4 regions of the Arthrobacter sp. SD76 genome follow, and region 4 is predicted to be linked to each of the others. Evidence: riboswitches for the same ligand, from Rfam matches in the RefSeq annotation. Region 4 holds a riboswitch; each other region holds the start of a gene.

Region 1 (3,199 bases), 1.5 Mb from region 4:
CATGGAGCAGAACTTGGGCCCGCACATGGAGCAGAAGTGTGCCGTTTTGGCCGGCTCCGCGGGAAGCGTCTCGTCATGGAAGGCCTCGGCGGTCACCGGATCCAGTGACAGGGCGAACTGGTCGCGCCACCGGAATTCGAAGCGCGCCTTGGACAGGGCGTCATCGCGTTCGTGCGCGCCGGGGTGGCCCTTCGCCAGGTCCGCAGCGTGCGCTGCAATCTTGTAGGTGATGACCCCCGTCTTGACGTCGTCCTTGTTGGGCAGGCCCAGGTGTTCCTTCGGTGTCACGTAGCAGAGCATCGCGGTGCCGTAACGGGCGATTTCCGTGGCGCCGATGGCTGAGGTGATGTGGTCGTAGCCGGGTGCCACGTCGGTAACCAGGGACCGAGGGTGTAGAAGGGCGCACCCTTGCACAGCTCCTGCTGGCGCTCCACGTTTTCACGGACCAGGTGGAAGGGGATGTGCCCGGGACCTTCCACCATCACCTGGACGTCGTACTCCCAGGCGCGCAGGGTGAGCTCGGCCAGCGTGTCCAGTTCGGCAAACTGGGCGGCGTCGTTCGCGTCGGCCGTGGCACCCGGCCGCAGACCGTCGCCAAGCGAAAACGCGACGTCGTACCTGGCGAAGATCTCACACAGCTCATCGAAGTGTGTGTACAGGAAATTCTCCTGGTGGTGCGCCAGGCACCAGCCGGCCATGATGGAGCCGCCGCGCGACACGATGCCCGTGACCCGGTTTGCAGTCAGCGGCACGTAGCGCAGGAGGACGCCGGCGTGCACCGTCATGTAGTCCACGCCCTGTTCGCACTGCTCAATGACGGTGTCGCGGAAGATCTCCCAGGTCAGCTTGTTGGCTTCGCCGTTGACCTTCTCCAGCGCCTGGTAGATGGGCACGGTACCGATCGGTACGGGGGGAGTTGCGGATGATCCATTCGCGCGTGGTGTGGATGTCATCACCGGTGGAGAGGTCCATCACGGTGTCCGCGCCCCACTGCGTGGCCCACTGCAGCTTGTCCACCTCTTCCGCGATGGAACTGGTGACCGCGGAGTTGCCGATGTTGGCGTTGATCTTCACCAGGAACGCCTTGCCGATGATCATCGGCTCCGACTCAGGGTGGTTGATGTTGCTGGGAATGATGGCGCGGCCCGCCGCCAGTTCACTGCGGACCAGCTCCACGTCGCAGTTTTCGCGCAGTGCCACGAAGCGCATTTCGGGGGTGATGATGCCCTGCCGGGCGTAGTGCATCTGGGTTACCGTCCGGCCCCCGACGGCGCGGCGGGGCACCGGCTGCGCGCCCTTCCACTCGGCTGACGCGGCGCCGCGGCGGACGGCCGAGCGGCCGTCGTCGAGCAGGTTCCTGCCCCTGCCGCTGTACGCCTCGGTATCTCCCCGCCCGGCGATCCATGCTGCCCGGAAGGGCGGCAGCCCCCTCACCGGATCACTGCCTGGCCCGGCAGTCCGGTAGGTGCGGAAAGGCGGGTTCGCGTCTCCGTTGGGGGACGGTTCCAGGGAGATTTCCGTTACGGGAACCCGGATGCCCGATCCATCGTCGATGAAGGCCAGCGCATGCGACGCCAGGGACCGGGTGGCAGTTGCTGGTTTCCCCTCCGGCAGCACGTTCCCGGACTGGTTTTGGGCAGGGCTCAGCTGTTCATTTGGTGTACTCAAGGAATACTCACTTCCTTCGCCGGCATTACCCGGACAGGTTCGACGGTCGCAGGCTGCCTCAGCCCGATCTCAGCCCCTGCAGGGGCACCCGTGTGGTCAGGAACGAAGCTACCACAGCCGGTCCGCCGATCCTTGTCACAACTGCCGGTGTTAGCCTGACTGGCGACGAAAAGGGGATCCGATGCCGGAAATCATAGAATTCAGCGGCCCTGTGCTGACCGGGCCGGCCAGCGAACACCGCGGCCTGTGGTCCGTGGACGGGGCGCTGACATCTGTCCGCCCGCAGCAGGCTCCGGGCCGGGTGCTGGACGGCTGGGTGCTGCCCGGCCTGGTGGATGCGCACTGCCACATCGGGCTGGGGCCGGAGGGTCCGGTGGACTCCGCTGCCGCGGCGGACCAGGCCCGTGCGGACCTGGCTGCCGGCACGCTGCTGGTGCGTGACGCCGGCTCGCCGGCTGACACCCGGTGGATGCAGGGCGGCCGGGACTTCCCGGTGCTGATCCGGGCCGGGCGCCATGTGGCCCGCACACGCCGCTACCTCCGCGGCTTCGCTGACGAGGTGGAACCGGAGCACCTCGTGGAGGCCGTGCGCAAACAGGCCCGCGACGGCGACGGCTGGGTCAAGCTCGTCGGGGACTGGATCGACCGCGGGGCCGGGGACCTGGCACCCTCGTTTCCTGCCGCCGTCGTCCGGGATGCTGTCCGGGCCGCCCATGACGAAGGCGCCCGGGTGACTGCCCATTGCTTCGCCGAAGACACCCTCGACCAGATGCTGGATGCGGGCATCGACTGCATCGAGCACGCCACCGGCCTCCTGCCCGGCATCTTCCCCGGTTTGCGGAACAGGGCGTGCCGATCGTCCCCACCCTGGTCAACATCGCCACGTTCCCCGATATCGCTGCGCAGGCACGGCACAAATTCCCGCGCTACGCGGCGCACATGATGGCCCTGTGGGAGCGGCGCCTGGAGCGCGTGGGTGAGGCCTACGACGCCGGCGTGAGGATTTTCGCAGGGACGGACGCCGGCAGCGTCATCAGGCACGGGCGGATCGCCGACGAGATCCTTGCCCTGCACCAGGCAGGCCTGCCCATGGCGGCTGCGCTGGACGCCGCCTGCTGGTCGGCACGGGAGTGGCTCGGAGCGGACGGCGTGGCTGAGGGGGCGCGTGCCGACGTGGTTGTCTGCCGAAAGGATCCGCGTACCCGCCCGGAGGCCGTCCGGGACCTTTCCCACGTGGTGCTGGGAGGCCGCATCATCTCAGGGCCATAAGAAGGCTCTTGGAATAAATTGAAGCTTCAAGGAATTTTAACTGTGACAGGCCGTGTCCTCCGTGCGGCCGCCAGTACAGGGAGCATTCAATGACCGCAGAAGCCACCAGCCAGGACCTTCTTCCTGCCGACCTCACCATGGGCACCGTGATGCTCAAGGTCGGTGACATGAAGGTCATGACCGACTACTACCAGCGCGCCCTCGGCCTCGACGTTGTTGCCGAGCAGGACGGCGGCCTCTACCTCGGCCGCCTCCGGAAGCC
Region 2 (3,199 bases), 1.6 Mb from region 4:
GTCCCCGGCGGGTCCATGACGGGCATCTCACGCAAACTGCCCGACGTCGAACGCAACCGGCTCAAGCGTATCCTCAAGGACCGCCTCCCGGAGCAGGCCGGCGTCATCGTGCGCACCGCGGCGGAAGGGGCGTCCGAGGAAGAGCTCACGCACGACATCAACCGGCTGCGCGCCCAGTGGGAAGGCATCGAAAGCCAGTCCACCTCCACCAAGGTCCTGGCTCCCGAACTGCTGTACGGCGAACCGGACCTCACCATCAAGGTGGTGCGCGACGTCTTCAACGAGGACTTCTCCAAGCTGATCGTCTCCGGCGAAGAGGCCTGGGACACCATCGAGGCCTATGTCACCTACGTTGCCCCGGACCTGGTGGGCCGCCTCGAGAAGTGGACCAAGGACCAGGACATCTTCGCCGCCTGGCGGATCGACGAGCAGATCCACAAGGCCCTGGAACGGAAGGTCTTCCTCCCGTCCGGCGGTTCCCTGGTAATCGACCGCACCGAAGCCATGACCGTGGTGGACGTCAACACGGGCAAGTTCACGGGCAGCGGCGGCAACCTGGAGGAAACCGTCACCAAGAACAACCTCGAAGCAGCCGAGGAAGTGGTGCGCCAGCTCCGGCTCCGCGACATCGGCGGCATCATCGTCATCGACTTCATCGACATGGTCCTGGAATCCAACCGCGACCTGGTGCTGCGCCGGCTGGTGGAGTGCCTGGGCCGCGACCGTACCAAGCACCAGGTCGCCGAGGTCACGTCCCTGGGCCTGGTCCAGATGACCCGCAAGCGCATGGGCACCGGGCTCCTGGAGGTCTTCGGGGAGCAGTGCGAGGCCTGCGCCGGACGCGGTGTCGTCACCCACGACGACCCCGTGGAGCACCGCCGCGCCAACATCGTTGCCGCCGAACACCATGTCCAGCGCACCGACAACCGGCCTGACGCCCGGGCCGAAGGCCACCGGAACGAGGGCCAGCGGACCGACAGCAGCCAGCCCGGGGGACGCCCTGACCGCAAGCGCCGGCGCGGACGCGGCGGCCAGCAGCCCGAGGCTGCCCCGGCAGCCGCGGTGCATGTCCACACCGTCCATCCGGACCCGGCCGACGCCGAGCGCCACGCCAAGGCTGAAGCCACCCGGCTGGCCCTGGCCAACATCGCGGCGGCCGCGCACGCGGCGCACCTGCATGACGACGAGGTTGCGGCGGCCCGGCAGGCGCAGTCGGCCGCCCAGCCGGTAGCGCCGGCCGTGGAAGAGAAGCACGACGCCGGCACCCCGCCACGTCCTGCGGCTGTCTTGACCTTCGGCGGCGAGAAGGTTGTCCTTCCGTTCGTGGAGCATGCGGAAGAGCAGCAGCCCCGCCCGGCCCTCACCCTGGACAGGCTTGCCGAAGCGTTCGCCCACCTGGGCGAATCGGCACCTGCCGCCGAAACACCGGCGGAAGAGCCGGAAGCCAAGCGGCCCGAGGCCGTTCCGGCGCAGGTGGAGCAGCCGGTTGCCCCCGCGGAAGCTGGGAAGGACTGGTCTGACCACACGGTGGAACAGTCCCGCCAGCGCCGGCCGCGGCGCAACCGCAGCGCCAGCCGCGCCCAGGGTGCCGCCAACGAAACCACCGTGCAGCAGCACGAGAACGTTCCGGCGGCCAGTGCCGGACATACCCATGCTGCAAAGGCCCCGGAACCCGCGGCGTCCTCACCGGAAGGCAAGGAAGGCGCGCCAAAGCCCGCCGAGGCGCCCATTATCCTGGGCGTCGGCGTTCCTGCCTCGGAGCTCTAGCCCGGGCAGGGCCAGCCACCGGGAAGTCCCCGTTTCATGGACGATTCCCCTCCGCATTCCGGGGGGAACGGTCCATGAAGCGGGGACTTCCTGCATGCGGGGGCTGTCACTTTTCCCGGGCTCCCATGTCAGCGGCTAGGCTGGGAAACCGACACGGGGTGCCGCGCGAAGGGCCGGCTGAGATCCAGACCCGTTGAACCTGTCCGGCTAGTACCGGCGAAGGGATGTCTTTTGTCTTCGACGCTCTTAATACCCGCGGAAACTTCCCAGCCAGGCGCTGTCCCGGATGCAACCGTCCAGGCCGCGTCCGCCCGGCCGGCGGCAGGCCGGGACGTGCCGCGCGTCCTGTCCATTGCCGGTTCGGACCCGTCGGGTGGCGCCGGCATCCAGGCGGACCTGAAAAGCATTGCAGCTCACGGCGGCTACGGCATGGCCGCCATCACCGCGCTCACAGCGCAGAACACCCGCGGCGTGGCGGCAGTCCACCTGCCGCCCGCGTCATTCCTCGCCAGCCAGCTGGACGCCATCAGCGACGACATCACCATCGACGCCGTCAAAATCGGCATGCTGGGCGACGCCGGGGTGATCGCCACAGTCCGGACCTGGCTGGAGAAGGTGCGTCCCGCCGTCGTGGTCCTCGATCCGGTGATGGTGGCCACCAGCGGCGACCGGCTGCTCCAGGAATCCGCCGAGGCGGCGCTTCGCGACCTGCTGCCGCTGGCCCACCTCATCACGCCGAACCTGGCCGAACTTGCGATGCTCGTGGGCGAAGAGCCCCAGGATTCCTGGGCCGGGGCCCTGGAACAAGGCCGGAAGCTGGCCGACGCCACCGGAGCAACCGTGCTGGTGAAGGGCGGCCACCTGTCAGGTGCGCAGTGCCCGGACGCCCTGGTCAACACCGCCGGCCTGCTGCGGACCGAAGTCATCGAGGTGCCGGGGGAGCGGGTGGCCACCAGGAACAGCCACGGAACGGGCTGCTCGCTGTCCTCTGCAATGGCCACGGTGCAGGCGCGGCTGGGGACTGGGAATCGGCGCTGCGGGAAGTGAAGCCCTGGCTGGCAGGAGCGCTGGGGGACTCTGCCCGGCTTGAGGTAGGGACCGGGAACGGGCCGGTGCACCACTTCCACCACCTGCGGCCCGTTCCGCAGCCGGGGGGCGTTTGAGGCCCTGCTCCGGGCGGAAGCCGAAGCGGACCTGGATGCCATCTACCGCCTGGACTTCATCCGCGGCCTGGTCTCGGGCAGCCTGCCGGAACGGGAATTTGCCTACTACCTGGCCCAGGACGCCATTTACCTGAACGGCTACTCCCGCGTGCTGGCACGGGCAAGCGCCCTGGCCCCCACGGAGGCGGAGCAGCTGTTCTGGGCCGGATCCGCGCAGCAGTGCCTGGAGGTTGAGTCCGAGCTGCACCGGTCCTGGCTGAGCACGCGTC
Region 3 (3,199 bases), 1.2 Mb from region 4:
CGGGCACTCCTGGCCGGGCAGCAGGCTCCCTGCCCCTTCGCTGATGACCTCCGGATGCAGCGGAATCCGGCCGTCGGGGGCATAGAAGGTCTGCCCGCGGCGGCGCGTTTCCTGGTCCAGCGGTCCGCCCGGCTTCACGAACGCCGGAACGTCGGCGATGGCGTACAGCACGTGGTAGCCGCCGCCGTCGGCCTCTATGAACAGCGCCTGGTCCAAATCCGTGGACGATGCCGGATCGATGGTGACGAAATCGACGCCGGTCAGGTCATGGGGCGGAAGCTCCAGCGCAGCCACGGCCGCCTCGGCGTCACGGACCGCATGCTCGGGGTACGGCCCGGGAAGCTCGAGCTCGCTCCGCAGCGCGCCCAGGGCCTCTTCCAGCGCATTGTTGTGCTCGTGGACGTTGGGAGCCAGCCGATGGTGTGACACGAAAATCAGCCTAGCCCGAAGACCGCCGATTATGCAGGCCATCGGCGGGATGAACGGCAGGGCCGTGTTGCCCCGCCGGCAGTTCAGGACCCGCCAGTTCAGGAGCCGGCAGCATCCAGGGCGGCCAGGAGTGAGGCCGCCGCTGCGGCGGGGTCCGCCGCTTCGGTGATGGCCCGCACCACCACAATCCTCCGGGCTCCCGCTGCCACCACCTCGCTGACGTTGGAGTGGTCGATGCCGCCGATGGCGAACCACGGCACCTCGTTAGCGGCTTTGGCGGTGGCTGCCGCAGCGTATTTCACCAGGTCGGGTCCCACGGCGGCCCGACCCGGTTTGGTGGGGGTGGCCCAGACCGGCCCCACGCAGAAGTAGTCCAGCCCGGCAGGTCCGGCCGTGGCAACGAGGGCCGCATCCACCTGGTCCGGAGTGTGGCTGGAGAGTCCAATGGCGGCGTTGCCGTTCAGCAAGGTGCGGGCCGCGGGCAGGGGGAGGTCCTTTTGGCCGATGTGGAACACCGGAGCGCCGGACAACACGGCGATGTCGGCGCGGTCGTTCACTGCCCACAGCCTGCCATGGCGCTGCGCGGCTTCCTTCAGGACGGCCAGCAGTTCCAGTTCCTCGGCAGCCTCGATGGCCTTGTCGCGGAGCTGGATGATATCCACTCCGCCGGCGAACGCGGCATCCACGAACTCCGCGAAGTCGCCGCGGTCACGGCGGGCGTCAGTACAGAGGTAGAGACGGGCAGTCTTGAGCCCGGCGGTTCCCCCGGCGGTGGTGAAGGCATCGGTTGCGGAGGCGCCGGCAGCGGAAGGGGAGTGGGACACATTCATGGCTGCAAGCCTAGTTCCTCTACACTTGCCTCGTACTGCGGGAGCCTGCGGCAGCTGTCATAAAGCGCCGGGCTGAGAGGGCGTCAGAGCCGACCGCTTGACCTGATCCGGGTAATGCCGGCGTAGGGAAGGAGACACATGGGCACCCCCAACACGGCACCCCCGCAACCCACCAACGGCACCGTCAGGGCCGACGTCGCGGTCATTGGCGGCGGAGTTGTGGGCCACGTGATCGCCTGGGAGGCACTGCGCTCGGGCCGCAGCGTCGCGCTGATCGATGACGCACCCGGCAGCGGCGCCAGCTGGGCCGCCGCAGGGATGCTGGCGCCGGTGAGCGAGCTGCACTACCAGGAAGAGGACCTCCTCGACCTGATGCTCGCATCCTCGGCCCGGTGGCCCGGTTTTATCGCCGACCTGGCCGCTGCGTCCGGCGAAAGGACCGGATACCTGACGACGCCGACCCTCGCCGTGGGTGCCGACGCCGCCGACCGCCGGGCCTTGATGGATTTGCGCGCGGTCCAGCAGGCCAACGGCCTGGCTGTTGAGCCTTTGACCGTCCGCGAGGCGCGGCGGCGGGAACCGTTGCTGAGCCCCGCCATCGCCTGCGCACTTGACACCCCCGCCGACCACCAGGTCGATCCCAGGCGCCTGGTGTCCTGCCTTCGCAACGCCCTGGCGGGGGAAACTGCCAGCAGCGGCCGCGCAGCTGCGGGTGCAGTGGATGGGTATGCCGTGCCGGACAGGGCCGTTGGACTGCTGTGGGCTGATGGCACTGTTGCGGGAGTCCGGCTTGCCGGACGCGGTACAGTCCTGGCCGGAGAAACCGTGGTGGCCAACGGACTGGATGCCGCTGCGCTGGCGGACCTGCCTGAGGGCCTGCACCTGCCGCTGCGGCCGGTGCACGGGGACATCCTCCGGCTCGCCGTACCGCAGCACCTCCAGCCGCTGGTCACGGCCACCGTACGCGGACTGGTCCGCGGTGTACCCGTGTACATCGTCCCCCGGGAGGACGGGACGGTGGTGATCGGAGCCACCCAGCGTGAGGATGCCCCCGCCAGGGGCGTTGCAGCCCCACAAGCTGCCCGGTCCGCTGCCGGAACGGTATCCGCCGGCGGTGTCTACCAGCTCCTCCGGGACGCGCAGGTCCTGGTCCCCGCCGTCGCCGAGCTGGAATTGCTGGAGTGTACGGCGCGGGCCCGGCCGGCGACCCCGGACAACGCCCCGCTCCTGGGCAGGGTGCCCGCCGCTCCAGGCTCCACCCCGGGCGGGCACATCGCGGGCCTGGTCATCGCCACCGGATTCTTCCGGCACGGCGTCCTCCTGTCACCCGCAGCCGGTGCCATCTGCCGGGACCTGATGGACGGCACAACGGACCCCCGCTGGGAGCCGTTCAACCCTGGCCGCTTCTCCGGCCGCGAATCCTCCGCTGCAAGCGTCAACATCAAGGAGACAGCATGAACATCACCCTGAACGGAAACCACCATACGGTGGCTGAGGGGGCGTGCATCACCACGCTCGTCAGCCAGGTCACCGGCCGCACCGTGGGGGCTGACGGCCAGGCCAGCGACGGGAACAGGCTGGGCGTCGCCGTGGCGCACAACGCACAGGTGGTTCCCCGGAGCCAATGGTTCGCGACGGCGCTCGCCGACGGTGACGACGTCGAGCTTGTCACGGCAGTGCAGGGAGGCTGACACCATGACGGAATCCACCACCCTGACCTCCACGGCTGCACCCGGCCTGGATGATGTCCTGGTCATCGACGGCGTGCCCCTTGGCGTCCCGGCTCATCATGGGAACCGGCGGCGCGCCGAGCCTGGACGGGCTTGGCGCGGCGCTCCTCGCCTCCGGCACGTCCCTGACCACCGTGGCGATGCGGCGCTACTCCACTGCGGAAACGGGCTCGCTGTTCCAGCTCCTGGTGGACCACGGCATCCGGGTCC
Region 4 (3,199 bases):
GAGGTCGGCGGCAGCCGGAAGGTCCAGCTCTCCGGCGGCGTCGCCGGCTGCCGCGCGAAGGGCCGCCTCAAACGGCTTTTCCAGGGCCTGACGGACCTGGATCAGCCCGGCATCCCATTCCCACTCGTCCGTGACGCCGTCGAGGCCGGAGTAGTGCAGTTCGTACAGGCAGAAGAGGGCCAGCTGGGCATCGTCGTCGCCGATGATGTCCGCAGTTTCCGCCAGCCGGTTCAAGGTGAGCTCCCGCAGCCCGGCCAGGGCTTCGGCCGGGCCCGCCGGCGCACCCGCCAGGACGTCGAGCAGCATGCCGCTGATGGGGCCTCGGGGTTCCGGGATTCGCATGGGATGCTCCTTGGTTTCGGGTTGTGGCGGTGCCGTCTGCGCTGGCGGCAGGTGGGTCAGGTCAGGATTTCCGGCTGCCCGCCGGGGTGGTCCGTGGCGAGAGGAGGACGGCAATGACGATCATGGCCAGCCCCAGAATGAGGTGGAGCCAGTTGTCCGCATAGTTTTCGGGGATGAAGTTGGCGGGGGTCTCGTCCCCGATGAGCAGGCCGTACAGCCACAGGACCAGGTAGATGACGCCGCCGTACGTGAGGAAGTTCCGGGCCTGCCGGTGGGTGCGTGCCATGAACAGTCCGGCGGCGCCGAACAGGAGGTGGACAAGGTTGTGGAGGACGGACACCTGGAATATGCCCAGCAGCAGGGCCCCCGAGCCGGGTCCGGCGAAGCCAAGGGAGCCATAGTTGCTGGTAATGCCCGGAACGAACCCAAGGGTGCCGGCGAACAGGAAGACGCCGGCAACGCCCAGCGCGGACCACTGCAGTGCGGTCCGGACGCCGGGTGGACGGGTGCTGACTGCCATGTCCTGGACTCCTCGTACGCGGTGGAAACAACATAGTAAGCATGATTACTAATAAAAGCTAAGCAAGCTTGGTTTCCGCGCCCGGAGCTAAGGCCGGTCAGGATGTTCCCGTCAGGCCGGTCCGGTCCAGGTGTAGGGGTTCGGGTGGTGCCCGCCGCTGCGGGCCTGGTCGTACCCCTGCTGCCATGCCTTGCCGACGGCGGACACCAGCTCGGCCAGCAGGGGATAGTAGGGATGGTCCGGGCCGATAAAGATCATCTCGTCCTCCGCCCTGTCCACCGCCGCCCGGACGGGGTTGTCAGCGGGATTGCCGGTCATGGTGCCCCGTCAGCCCCGGCGGACCGCAACACCTCACGCATGGCCTCCACCACCAGGTCATGGTCCTGCACCTGCGGCAGTCCGGATACGGTGACGGTGGCAACTGCCCCCACCCCCGTTACGTAAACGGGGATAGAGCCGCCGTGGGCCGCATAGCGGCTCTGGTCGAACCAGCCTTCGTCCTCGATCCGGCCTCCGCGCAGGCGCCCGCGAAGCCCTACCAGCAGGGAGGGCACCTCGTACCGCGCAGCGGTCCGTTGCTTCGCCCGGATCCAGTGCTCGTTGTCCGGCGTGGCGCCCGGCAGTGCCACATGGAACAGCACCTGTTCACCCTTGGTGATGTCGATCGCGATGGGCAGGCTGCGCTCCTTGCCCAGCTCCACCAGGAGGAGGCCAAGGTTGAGCGCGTCATCCATCGAGAAGCCCGGGAACTGGAGTTCGTGGATTTCACCCTCGATGCGGCCGATGAGGGCCTGCAGGGATCCCTCCGGCTGGGCGTCCTCGGAGTCCGGGTCGAACTCGGTCACATGCGGCTCATTGGCGGTCATGGCCCACAATCTACCCCTGTCCAGGTGTAAACTGGACCACGCCCAACAGGGCAATCCAACGCATCATCCAAGCAAGCAACACATAACGACAGGGGAGCGCCGCCGTCGGACCTGGCAAGGCCGGGAACCGCAGGTGGGCGCTGAGAGTGCGGACAGCCGCAGACCCTCGAACCTGATCCGGTTAGTACCGGCGCAAGGGAGTCGAGTTCTCGAAGTCCGGCAGCGGCGAAGTGCCGACTGCCGTGCTTTCCCCTCCTGTTTCCCAGGAGGATTCCATGAGCACTGCAGCAATCAAGAAGACCACCAGCAAGTCCTGGCGCGTCGTGGACATCGTGGTGGCGGCCCTGATCGCCATCGCCGGCGGCGTCATCTTCTGGGCCTGGTCCAGGGCGCGGCCGCGGTGTCCGGCCCCATGAACGCCGTCTACCCGCCCCTGACCGGCCTGATCGCCGGCGGCTGGATGATCCCGGCCGTGCTGGGCATGCTGATCATCCGCAAGCCCGGCGCAGCCCTGTTCTGCGAGACGGTCGCAGCCACCGGTGAGCTCCTTATGGGCTCGCAGTACGGCGCGTCCGTGCTGTTCTCCGGCTTCGTCCAGGGCCTTGGCGCCGAAATCATCTTCGCGATCTTTGTCTACAAGAAGTTCAACCTGCCGGTGGCGCTGCTGGCAGGTGCTGCCGCAGGCCTGTTCTGCGGCCTGAACGACTCCTTCGCCCCGTGGGGATGGAACATCGCGTACGCCGGCGGCGACAAGCTGGCCTACATCATCTTTACCGCCATCTCCGGCGCGATCATCGCCGGTGCCCTGTCCTGGATCGCCACCCGCGGCCTGGCCAGGACCGGCGTCCTGAGCTCCTTCGCTTCCCGCAAGGCGGCAACGGAGCCCGTCTTCTCCTGATGCAGGCACCCAACCACCACGGCGCGGCCGGGGCGGTGCGGCCGGCCGCAGTCACGGCGCGTGGCTGGGGCTGGCGGCACGCCGGGCGCGCCAAGCCCGCCGTCCACGCCCTTGACCTGGACATTCTGCCGGGGGAGCGCGTCCTGCTGCTCGGACCCTCGGGCGCAGGCAAGTCCACGCTCCTGCATGCCCTCGCGGGGGTCCTGGGCGACGTGAACGACGACGGCGAGGCCGGCGATTCCGACGAGTCCGGTTCGCTCCTGGTCGACGGCGGGTCCCCCCGCGGCCAGCGCGGCCGTGCCGGCCTGATGCAGCAGGACCCCGAAACCCAGGTGGTCCTCTCCAGGGTCGGGGACGACGTCGCCTTCGGCGCCGAGAACCTCGCCGTGCCCCGCGACGCCATCTGGACTCGCGTGCACGAGGCGCTTGCCGACGTCGGGCTGTCCCACCTGCCGCTGGACCATCCGACGTCGGCGCTGTCCGGCGGGCAGAAACAGCGGCTTGCGCTGGCAGGCATCCTGGCGATGCGGCCCGGGCTGATCCTGCTGGACGAACCCACGGCCAACCTTGACC

The links. Region 4 has a riboswitch for thiamine pyrophosphate ahead of ACPEE0_RS00265 (ECF transporter S component). Riboswitches for the same ligand answer to the same signal wherever they lie in the genome.
Region 1: linked by a shared signal. The riboswitch ahead of thiC (phosphomethylpyrimidine synthase ThiC) and the one ahead of ACPEE0_RS00265 (ECF transporter S component) in region 4 are both predicted to bind thiamine pyrophosphate.
Region 2: linked by a shared signal. The riboswitch ahead of thiD (bifunctional hydroxymethylpyrimidine kinase/phosphomethylpyrimidine kinase) and the one ahead of ACPEE0_RS00265 (ECF transporter S component) in region 4 are both predicted to bind thiamine pyrophosphate.
Region 3: linked by a shared signal. The riboswitch ahead of thiO (glycine oxidase ThiO) and the one ahead of ACPEE0_RS00265 (ECF transporter S component) in region 4 are both predicted to bind thiamine pyrophosphate.

What each region holds. Positions count from the first base shown of each region.
Region 1 covers NZ_JBNBLR010000001.1:1,548,283-1,551,481, forward strand. Annotated here, with positions in the region: partial or broken gene thiC (phosphomethylpyrimidine synthase ThiC) at 1-1,668, opposite strand, end outside; TPP riboswitch at 1,663-1,770, opposite strand; partial or broken gene ACPEE0_RS07595 (amidohydrolase family protein) at 1,850-2,937, shown strand; gene ACPEE0_RS07600 (VOC family protein) at 3,027-3,199, shown strand, end outside.
Region 2 covers NZ_JBNBLR010000001.1:1,676,151-1,679,349, forward strand. Annotated here, with positions in the region: gene ACPEE0_RS08345 (Rne/Rng family ribonuclease) at 1-1,767, shown strand, start outside; TPP riboswitch at 1,912-2,009, shown strand; partial or broken gene thiD (bifunctional hydroxymethylpyrimidine kinase/phosphomethylpyrimidine kinase) at 2,101-3,199, shown strand, end outside.
Region 3 covers NZ_JBNBLR010000001.1:1,231,796-1,234,994, forward strand. Annotated here, with positions in the region: gene ACPEE0_RS06125 (RNB domain-containing ribonuclease) at 1-429, opposite strand, end outside; gene thiE (thiamine phosphate synthase) at 528-1,259, opposite strand; TPP riboswitch at 1,287-1,405, shown strand; gene thiO (glycine oxidase ThiO) at 1,398-2,717, shown strand; gene thiS (sulfur carrier protein ThiS) at 2,714-2,950, shown strand; partial or broken gene ACPEE0_RS06145 (thiazole synthase) at 2,955-3,199, shown strand, end outside.
Region 4 covers NZ_JBNBLR010000001.1:63,923-67,121, forward strand. Annotated here, with positions in the region: gene ACPEE0_RS00245 (iron-containing redox enzyme family protein) at 1-342, opposite strand, end outside; gene ACPEE0_RS00250 (DUF4383 domain-containing protein) at 404-862, opposite strand; gene ACPEE0_RS00255 (hypothetical protein) at 974-1,180, opposite strand; gene ACPEE0_RS00260 (heme-degrading domain-containing protein) at 1,177-1,728, opposite strand; TPP riboswitch at 1,809-1,945, shown strand; partial or broken gene ACPEE0_RS00265 (ECF transporter S component) at 2,004-2,626, shown strand; gene ACPEE0_RS00270 (ABC transporter ATP-binding protein) at 2,626-3,199, shown strand, end outside.